2 regions of the Brachybacterium fresconis genome follow, and region 1 is predicted to be linked to the other one. Evidence: predicted binding sites of a transcription regulator. Region 1 holds the regulator's gene; the other holds the start of a gene.
What was found. Region 1 encodes HrcA, which represses chaperone genes, less so after heat shock. Its sites were predicted from a motif close to TTNGCACTCGNNNNNNNCGAGTGCNAA; they were not measured.
Positions count from the first base shown of each region.

Region 2: a site for HrcA is predicted at 3,104-3,130, ahead of groES (co-chaperone GroES). Genes of this name have one in related genera too.

Region 1 is NZ_JAGIOC010000001.1:604,532-609,495, reverse strand. It holds gene JOF44_RS02775 (DUF4870 domain-containing protein) at 1-717, opposite strand, end outside; gene JOF44_RS02770 (DUF3097 family protein) at 850-1,746, opposite strand; gene hrcA (heat-inducible transcriptional repressor HrcA) at 1,892-2,902, shown strand; gene dnaJ (molecular chaperone DnaJ) at 3,009-4,145, shown strand; gene JOF44_RS02755 (16S rRNA (uracil(1498)-N(3))-methyltransferase) at 4,173-4,961, shown strand.
Region 2 is NZ_JAGIOC010000001.1:3,982,211-3,987,174, forward strand. It holds gene moaC (cyclic pyranopterin monophosphate synthase MoaC) at 1-360, shown strand, start outside; gene JOF44_RS17630 (molybdenum cofactor biosynthesis protein MoaE) at 357-1,418, shown strand; gene JOF44_RS17635 (metallophosphoesterase family protein) at 1,499-2,353, shown strand; gene JOF44_RS17640 (hypothetical protein) at 2,559-2,726, opposite strand; gene groES (co-chaperone GroES) at 3,290-3,586, shown strand; gene groL (chaperonin GroEL) at 3,591-4,964, shown strand, end outside.

The sequences.
Region 1 (4,964 bases):
CACCACGAACAGCACGATCTGGGCGATGAGACCGCCGATGAACGGGATGACGAACTGCAGCAGCGCGGCCAGGTGCACCACGAGCGCCCACGTCTTCGCGTCGGAGTCGTTCATCCCCTGCCCGGACAGCGGGCCCTCGTAGATGCCCTTGAAGCCGGGCGGGGGAGTGTTCAGGTCGACGGCGCCGGGTGCGGCGTACCCCTCGGGGCCGCCCCCGTACGAGCCCTGCGGACCGTAGGTGGCCTGGGGGCCGGGCGCGCCCTGCGCGTCGTAGGTGCCCTGAGGGTCGTCGATGGCCAGCGGATCATAGGAGGCCTGCGAGGCGTCGGTCGAGCCGGGTCCGGTCTGCTGACCCGGCTGACCCTGCTGACCGGGAGCGCCGTACGGGCTCTGCGGACCAGCCTGGCCCCGCGGACCGGGGGCATCGGCAGGAGCGCCGTAGGGGTCCTGACCGGTCGACGGGGACGGGGCGGAGAAGCCCTGGGCCGCGGGGGCCCTCCCCGTGCTGTCGTCGTAGGCGTAGGGATCGTGCGGATGCAGCGCCGGATTGGAGGTCGGGCTGCCCTGGTGCTGCTCGGGGAGGCCCTGCTGCTCGGGGTCGCCCTGCGGCGCCGGGGCGTCCTGGGGCGCGGCGGTCCAGCCCGGGCTCTGCTGCTCGGGGGAGGCGCTGCCGGGCTCGGTTCCGTACGGGTCGTGCGGGTGCGGAGTCTGGCTCATGGTTCCTTCTTCGAACGGGCCGACCGGGAGGGCCGACGTCGGACTGACCCCCTCAGCCTAGCCAGTGAGATCCCGGTCGTCCCCGGGGCGTGCCGCCATGTCGGGTGGGGGATTGCCCCCAGGTCCTGGGCGTCAGGACGGATCGACCGTCACGAAGTCGATGAGCTCCTCGATGCGCCCCGACAGGGAGGGTTCGACATCGGCGTAGGAGCGCACGGTCGACAGGATCCGCTGCCAGCCGATGCCGATGTCGGCCGAGTCCTCATGCGGCCAGCCCAGCGCCGCGAGGGAGCCGACCTTGATGTCGGTGCCCTTGGGGATGTGCGGCCACTCCCGCAGCCCGACGCGCGCCGGGCGCACCGCCTGCCAGACGTCGACGTAGGGATGTCCGAGCACCTCGACGTTCCCGCGGGCACCGGGCAGCTTCATGACCTCGGCCGCGATGCGCGACTCCTTCGACCCGGGCACCAGGTGGTCGACCAGGATGCCGAGCCGGCGACCGGCCGACGGACCGAAGGCCTCGACGCGTTCGACGAGGTTGTCCGCGCCTTCGAGCTGCTCGACAACGATCCCCTCGATGCGCAGGTCGTGCCCCCACACCTTCTGCACCAGCTCGGCATCGTGCGTGCCCTCGACCCAGATCCTCGAGGCACGGGCGGTGCGGGCCCTCGCCCCCTCGACATAGACGGAGCCGCTCGCGGAGCGCTTGCGCACCGGGGCCAGAGCGCGCGGTGCGGCCCGGGTGAGCAGCACCGGTTCCCCGTCGATCATGAAGCCCGGACCGAGCGGGAAGGTGCGGCGCGCGCCACGGCCGTCCTCGAGCTCGACGACCACCTCTCCGGCGATCTTCTCCACGCGGGTGATGGCACCGGTGAAGCCGGTGCCGGCCTCCTCGACGACGAGGTCGCGCTGGGCGGGGACCTCGCGGGCGACGGGGCGGCGACGATGATGGGCGGGCGGACCGGAGGACAGCACGTCGGGGCCGTACCGGTCGGGGAAGCGATCGGAAGCTGCAGGCACGCGCGACACCTTACCCCCGTGGCGAACGCCTCCCCGCGAGCATCGCCGGGGGCGCGTAGGATTGGCACTCGGCACGGGCAGGTGCCAGATCTCGTCCTGGCGACGCTGGTCACGCCCGTCGGACCCGATGACCGCAACGCACGGAACGCAGGAGGTGAGGGACACGGACGCCCGGAAGCTGCAGATCCTCGGCGCGATCGTCGAGGACTACGTCTCCACCCGTGAGCCCGTCGGCTCCAAGTCCCTGCTGGACCGTCACGAGCTCGGGGTCTCCGCCGCCACGGTGCGCAACGACATGTCGCTGCTCGAGGAGGAGGGGCTGATCCATCAGCCCCACACCTCCGCCGGCCGTGTTCCCACCGACAAGGGGTATCGCGCCTTCGTCGACCATGTCGCGACCGTCAAGCCGCTGTCGGCCCCCGAGCGCAGCGCGATCCGCACCCTGCTGGAGGACTCCGGTGACGTCGAGGAGCTCCTCGGCCGCACCGTGCGCCTGATGGCGCAGCTCACCCAGCAGGTCGCGATGGTGCAGTACCCGTCCCGGCGTCAGGCTCGGGTCCGCCACGTCGAGCTGGTCAAGGTCGCCGATTCGCTGCTCCTGGTCGTGCTGATCACGGAGTCCGGTCGGGTCGATCAGCGCACCGTCCCGGTGCTCGCGGCCCAGCCCGCCGAGTACTACCTCGACCTGCGCGACCAGATGAATCGGGCCATCTCCGGCCGAGAGGTCACCGATCTCGCCACGCCCCTGGCCACCCTGCTCGAGACGCTCCCGGCGCTCGAGCGGACCTCGGCCCAGGAAGTGGCCGATGCGCTCGTGTCCCTGGCGGCGACGCGGGCGGAGGACCGGATCATGCTGGCCGGGACCGCCAACATCGCCCGCTCCGCCGAGGACTTCGCCCGCAACGTGGAGCCCCTGCTGGACGTGCTCGAAGAGCAGCTGGTGCTGATGCGCCTGTTCACCGAGATGCACGCCTCGCCCGGAGCGGTCGAGGTGCGGATCGGCTCGGAGCTGCATGATCGCGCCCTGCATCAGGCCGCGCTCGTCGGCGCGGGATATGGTGCGGGATCGCATCTGGCGATCCTCGGCCCCAGCCGCATGGACTACGCCGCAGGTATCTCGACCGTCCAGGCCATCGCCCGCTACGTGTCCCGCTACCTCGAATGACCTCCCGGCGCGCGCTCGCGCGCCGATCCGCCAGCCCCACCGCCCGGTGCCCGCCGCCGCACGCCGCGGCCCGGCCACCCCGACTCCCCGGTAAGGAATCCTCACCGTGAACGACGACTACTACGAGCTCCTCGGCGTCTCCCGCGACGCCTCCACCGAGGAGATCAAGAAGGCGTACCGGAAGCTCGCCCGGACGCTGCACCCCGACGTGAACCCCGACCCGGAGGCGGCGGAGAAGTTCAAGAAGGTCTCCCAGGCCTACGAGACGCTCTCCCATTCCGACAAGCGCCGCCAGTACGACATGGGCGGCGGCCCGGGCACGGGCGGCGGTGGCGGCTTCGGCGGCTTCGGCGGAGGCGCCGGCTTCGACGTCAACGACATCTTCGACATGTTCGCCGGCGCCGCCGGCATGCGCGGCGGACGCGGCCAGGGCCCCGTGCCGCGGCAGCGCCGCGGAGGCGACGTGCTGCGGCGGGTGCGGATCGACCTGCGCGACGTGGTCTTCGGCACCGAGGAGGAGGTCACCTTCCGCACCGCCGAACAGTGCGAGCGCTGCGACGGCTCCTGCTGCGAGCCGGGCACCAGCCCCACGCGCTGCACCGCCTGCAACGGCTCCGGCCACGTCCAGCGCGTCGCCCAGTCGCTGCTGGGGCAGATGGTGACCATGGCCCCGTGCCCCACCTGCGAGGGTCACGGCGACGTCATCGAGAGCCCCTGCACCAGCTGCTCCGGGCACGGTCGCACCCCGGCCGAGCGCACCGTCACCGTGAAGGTCCCCTCCGGGGTCGAGAACGGCACCCGCATCCAGCTGCGCGGCCAGGGCGAGGTCGGCGAGGCGGGCGGCCCCTCCGGAGACCTCTTCATCGAGCTCGCCGTCGTCGACCACGAGATGTTCGACCGCGACGGCGAGGACCTCGTGACCACCATGGCGGTCCCGATGACCTCCGCCGCCCTCGGTGCGACCATCCCGCTTGAGACCTTCGACGGCAATCAGGACATCGACGTCAAGCCGGGCGCCCAGCCCGGGGACGAGATCACCCTCAAGGGCCTCGGCGTGACCCCGCTGCGCCGCGAGCGCCGCGGCGACATCCGTGTGGTCCTCGACGTCGACGTTCCCACCACGCTCAGCGAGCAGGAGCGTGAGCTGCTCGAGCAGTTCGCCGCGCTGCGCGGGGACGAGACCACCCGCCGCAAGGGCCACGGCCCCTTCTCCAAGCTCCGCGATCGCCTGCGCGACCTCTGAGCGACCGACGACGGCAGCAGGTCTGACATGCCCACCACCCCGCCCGGGTTCCTGATCCTCGACGACGCCCTCGCCGCCGCGCGCGAGGGCGAGGCCCTGACCCTGGACGGGGAGGAGGGGCGGCACGCCGCCAAGGTCGCGCGCCTCGGCGTGGGGGAGCAGATCCTCCTCACCGACGCCCCCGGGCGTCAGGTGCTCGCCGAGGTCACCGCCGCCCGCAAGGAGTCGCTCGAGCTGTCCTTGCTGGCTGACCCGAGTCCCGCGGTCGAGCGCCTGCCGCGCCTGAGTCTGGTCCAGGCCCTGGCCACCGGTGGTCGCGACGAGCAGGCGATCGAATCCGCCACCGAGCTCGGCGTCGACCGGGTGGTGCCGTGGATCGCACGCCGCTCCGTCTCGATCTGGCGGGGGGAGAAGCTCGCCAAGGGCCGCGCCCGCTGGGCAGGGACGGTGCGGGCGGCCGTGAAGCAGTGCCGCCGTCCCGGGATCCCTGCGGTCGATGCCCCGGTGACGGGCGCCCAGCTCACCGACGCTCTCGGTGAGCTCGCCGCCGACCGGACCCTCGTGCTGGTCCTGCACGAGCAGGAATCGGTGGCGCTGATGAGCCTCGGCGAGCAGCTGCGTGCGGCCAGCGCGGACGGGATCGAGGAGATCGTCGTGATCGTCGGCCCCGAGGGCGGCATCGACCCCGACGAGCTCGACGCCCTCCGCGCGGCCGGCGCCCGCTCGGTGCTGCTGGGCCCCGAGGTGCTGCGCTCCTCGACCGCCGGTCCCGCCGCGCTCGCGGTGCTCAGCAGCCTCGTCGGCCGCTGGGGCTGAGCG
Region 2 (4,964 bases), 3.4 Mb from region 1:
GATCGCATCGCGAGCGGCGACCTGCCCAAGGGCGAGGCGCTCGCGACCGCCCGCATCGCCGGGATCATGGGCGCCAAGCGCACCAGCGACCTCATCCCGCTGTGCCACCCGCTGCCGCTCAGCGGCGTCGGGCTCGACCTCGTCCCTCGCGAGGACCGCGTCGAGATCACCGCACGGGTCCGTACGAAGGGCGTCACCGGCGTGGAGATGGAGGCGCTCACGGCCGCCTCCGTCGCGGCGCTGACCGTGTACGACATGATCAAGGCCGTCGACCACCTCGCCACCATCGAGCAGGTGCAGGTCCTGGCCAAGTCCGGCGGCAAGAGCGGCCCCTGGCACCGGGAGGAGGGGAGGCCATGAAGAAGATGCCCGCCCAGCGCAGCGACGAGGACTGCGTCCAGCGCGAGGACTCGCAGCAGGCTCCGGCGCTGCGCGGCAGCGCACGGATCATCATCGCCTCGACCCGCGCCGCCGACGGCACCTACGAGGACCGCACCGGTCCTCTGCTGGAGACCTGGCTGCGCGGCCGCGGACTGGATCCCGTCGACAAGCAGGTCGTGGCCGACGGGCCCGAGGTCGGTGCCGCGGTCCGGGAGGCGCTCGAGGCCGGCACGGACCTCGTGATCTCCTCCGGCGGCACCGGGATCAGCCCCACGGACGCCACTCCCGAGCAGGTGGCCCCGCTGATCGACCGCGAGATGCCCGGCGTGCTCGAGGCCGTGCGCCGCCGCGGCGCCGAGACCGCCCCGACCGCGCTGCTCAGCCGCGGCGTCGCCGGGATGGCTTCGGACAGCTTCGTGGTCACCCTGCCCGGCTCGCGCGGCGGGGTGCGCGATGGGATCGCCGTGCTCGATCCGGTCCTCGACCATCTGCTCGACCAGCGCGACGGGGGTGGGCACGAGGCGGTCGCGGATCCGACTCGCGGCGCCGCGCCCTTCGCCGGCGACCGCGACCCGCTCCGCATCGCCGAGGATCCCCCGATGGGCGGCGCGGCGGCGCGCGTGCGCCGGGCCGAGCTGGACGAGGGCGAGATCTCCGTGGCGCAGATGGTCGAGGCCGTCACCGACCCGCGCTGCGGCGCGATCGTCACCTTCGACGGCGTGGTCCGCGATCACGACGGAGGCCGCGACGTCGACCGCCTCGAATACGCCGCGCACCCCGGCGCCGCCGAGGTGCTGCGCGAGGTGGCCCGGGAGATCGCCGAGCGCTATCCCGACACCCTGGTGGCCGTCGCCCACCGCCACGGACCGTTGGAGATCGGGGACAGCGCCCTGACCTGCGCCGTGGCCGCCCCGCATCGCAAGCAGGCCTTCGTCGCCTGCGACGACCTCGTCGACACTGTCAAGCAGCGCCTGCCGATCTGGAAGCACCAGGTCTTCGACGACGGCGAGACCGAATGGGTGGGGGCGCTGGGCTGATCGAGGCGGTGCACCGGGACGGCCACCCAGCCGCCCCGGCGCGTCACCGCTGCGACACCTGAGGTCGATACGGTGCCCCCATGCGCATCCTCCACCTCAGCGACACCCACCTCTACGGCGATCCCGCGGCGCGGCACTACGACCGCATCGACACCGCCGCGGCCCTGCGCGGGCTCCTCGCCCGGTGCCGGGACGTCCCGGACCTGGACGCGATCATCCATACCGGCGATGCGTCCGACGACGGCTCCGCGGCCAGCTACCGCCTGCTGCACGAGATCCTCGAGCCGTTCGCCGCCGCGAAGGATGCCGAGCTCGTGATCGCGATGGGGAACCACGACGACTCCGAGGTCTATGGGGAGACCATCGCCCTCGGCGACCGCGGCACCACCGTGCAGGACCGCGTGGTCCCGCTGCCGGGCGGCCGGCGGGTCGTCGTGCTCGATACGAGCGTTCCCGGCGCCGGATACGGGCATCTGGACCCGGAGCAGCTCGTCTGGCTGCGCGAGGTCCTCGCCGAGCCGTCCGCGGCCGGTACCGTGCTGGCGCTCCACCATCCGCCGCTGGCCGCGGCGACTCCGCTGCTGCGCGCCCTCGAGCTCGACGGGATCGACGAGCTCGCCGGCGTGCTCGAGGGGTCCGACGTGCAGGTGGTGCTCTCGGGCCACTACCACCACGAGATGACCGGGCAGATCGCGGGGATCCCGGTCCATGTGGTCCCCGGGGTCACGAATGTCGTCGATCCCGTGACCGCGGGGGAGCGGGAGCAGGCCCGCGCTCTGACCGGCGTCTCCCTGGTGGAGCTCGGCGCGGGAGCACCCCGGGTGATCACGTCCGTGCTGCCCCATGCCGGGGACACCCTCGCGGACCAGGACGTCCCGGTCTACGACTTCGGGCCGGAGCAGGTCACCGCGATCGTGCAGGCCGCAGGACGCTGACGGGCCGCAGGACGCTGACGGGCCGCAGGACGCTGACGGACCGCAGGACGCCGGCGGACCGCAGGACGCTGACGGGGCGCAGGACGCCGACGGACCGCGAGCCTCGGGGACGCCGCGCCATCGGCTGAGCACGCGGCCGGACAGGGGTGAGCCCCCGTCGAGAGAACCCGTGGGGGCTCCGGGCGATGGTGCCGGGTGGGCTCGATCAGCGGACGAAGCCGATGGGCCCCTGGACCCGACGAGCCTTCAGCATCGCGGTGTTCTCGGCGCCCAGGCGCGAGTGACGGGTCGCCTGCGCGCGCTCGATGTCGTGGCTCTGCCTGCGGTCCGAGAATCGGCCCAGAGCGGAATGGAGGGTGCGGAAGATGGCCATGTGATCGGTCCCCTTCGGTGCGGTCGGACGTGGACGCGCGGGCCCTGGATCGCAGGTGCTCCGGCGCGGTGGACACCACCAGTTCTATCGCGACGCGAGCGCAGTGTCAGCAGGTGGGATCGTTCTGGTTGCCAGACTCACAATAAGCATGTGACCTGGTGCGCAGAACGTGGAATCGATGAGGGTGGGCCGGTGGTGCCGCAGGTTCAGGGGTTGCTCGGGGCCTCCCCGCACCGGTCCCGCGTCGGCTCCGGGGTGCCCCCGGCTGCAGCGGCGCTCCCGGGATCGAGGCGTTGACCCGGGCTCGGATCCGAGGAGCGGAGGCTGTCCGACATGGTGGCCGCGTCGAGCGCCGACCCCGACGCGCGGCCGCCGGTTTAGCACTCACCTTGCACGAGTGCCAGAGCGGTCTTAGAGTTGTCCTCGTTGGCAGTCGACGGCCGAGAGTGCCAGAAGCTGCCGCAGAGGGATCCTCCTCGATCGGCACCGCGACGACGATCGGGACCGGGATCCCTGGACCCCGAACTCATACAGAGTCATCTCTTCATGAAGGAGTGAGCCGCATGTCGGTCTCCATCAAGCCCCTCGAGGATCGCGTAGTCGTCAAGCCGCTCGAGGCCGAGCAGACCACGGCCTCCGGTCTGGTCATCCCGGACACCGCGAAGGAGAAGCCCCAGGAGGGCGAGGTCGTCGCCGTCGGCGCCGGCCGCTTCGACGACAAGGGCGATCGCATCCCCATGGACGTCAAGCTCGGCGACAAGGTCGTCTTCTCCAAGTACGGCGGCACCGAGCTGAAGTACGGCAACGAGGAGTACCTCGTCCTGGGCGCCCGCGACATCCTCGCGATCATCGAGGCCTGAGCACATGGCCAAGGAGATCATCTACGACGAGGATGCACGTCGCGCGCTCGAGCGCGGTGTCGACAAGCTCGCGAACACCGTCAAGGTGACGCTGGGCCCCAAGGGCCGCAACGTCGTGCTGGACAAGAAGTGGGGCGCCCCCACCATCACCAACGACGGCGTGACCATCGCCCGTGAGGTCGAGCTCGAGGATCCCTACGAGGACCTCGGCGCTCAGCTCGCCAAGGAGGTCGCGACCAAGACCAACGACGTGGCCGGCGACGGCACCACCACCGCCACCGTCCTCGCCCAGGCCCTCGTCCACGAAGGCCTGCGCAACGTCACCTCCGGTGCCGCTCCGGCGGCGCTGAAGCGCGGCATCGAGCAGGCCGTCCAGGCACTGTCCGAGAAGCTCGGCCAGATCGCCCACCCGGTCGACGGCAAGGAGCAGATCGCCTCCGTGGCGTCCGTCTCCAGCCAGGACCGGGAGATCGGCGAGCTGCTCGCCGAGGCGTTCGACAAGGTCGGCAAGGACGGCGTCATCACCGTGGAGGAGTCCTCCACCACGGCGATGGAGCTGGACTTCACCGAGGGCATGCAGTTCGACAAGGGCTACATCTCCCCGCACTTCGTCACCGACGCGGACCGCCAGGAGGTCGTGCTCGAGGACGCCCAGGTGCTGCTGCATCAGGGCAAGATCTCGGCCGTGGCCGACATCCTGCCGCTGCTGGAGAAGGTCGTCGAGGGCAACAAGCCGCTGTTCATCATCGCGGAGGACATCGACGGCGAGGCACTGTCCACGCTGGTCGTCAACAAGATCCGCGGCGCCTTCAAGGGCGCGGCCGTGAAGGCTCCCGCCTTCGGCGATCGTCGCAAGGCGATGCTGCAGGACATCGCGGTGCTCACCGGCGCCCAGGTCGTCACCGCCGACCTCGGCCTGGACCTCAAGACGGTCGGCCCCGAGGTGCTCGGCCATGCCGGGCGCGTCGTCGTCACCAAGGACTCCACCACCATCGTGGGCGGCGCCGGTGACGATCAGGCCGTGGCCGATCGCGTCTCGCAGATCCGTGGCGAGATCGAGAACACCGACTCCGACTGGGATCGTGAGAAGCTCCAGGAGCGCCTCGCGAAGCTGGCCGGCGGCGTGTCCGTGATCAAGGTCGGGGCTCACACCGAGGTGGAGCTCAAGGAGAAGAAGATGCGCATCGAGGACGCGGTCTCCGCGACTCGTGCGGCCATCGAGGAGGGCATCGTGGCCGGCGGCGGCAGCGCCATCGTCCAGGCGTCCTCCGTGCTCGACGGCGACCTCGGTCTGACCGGTGACGAGGCCGTGGGCGTGCGCGCCGTGGCCAGTGCGGTCGTCCAGCCTCTGCGCTGGATCGCCGAGAACGCCGGCGAG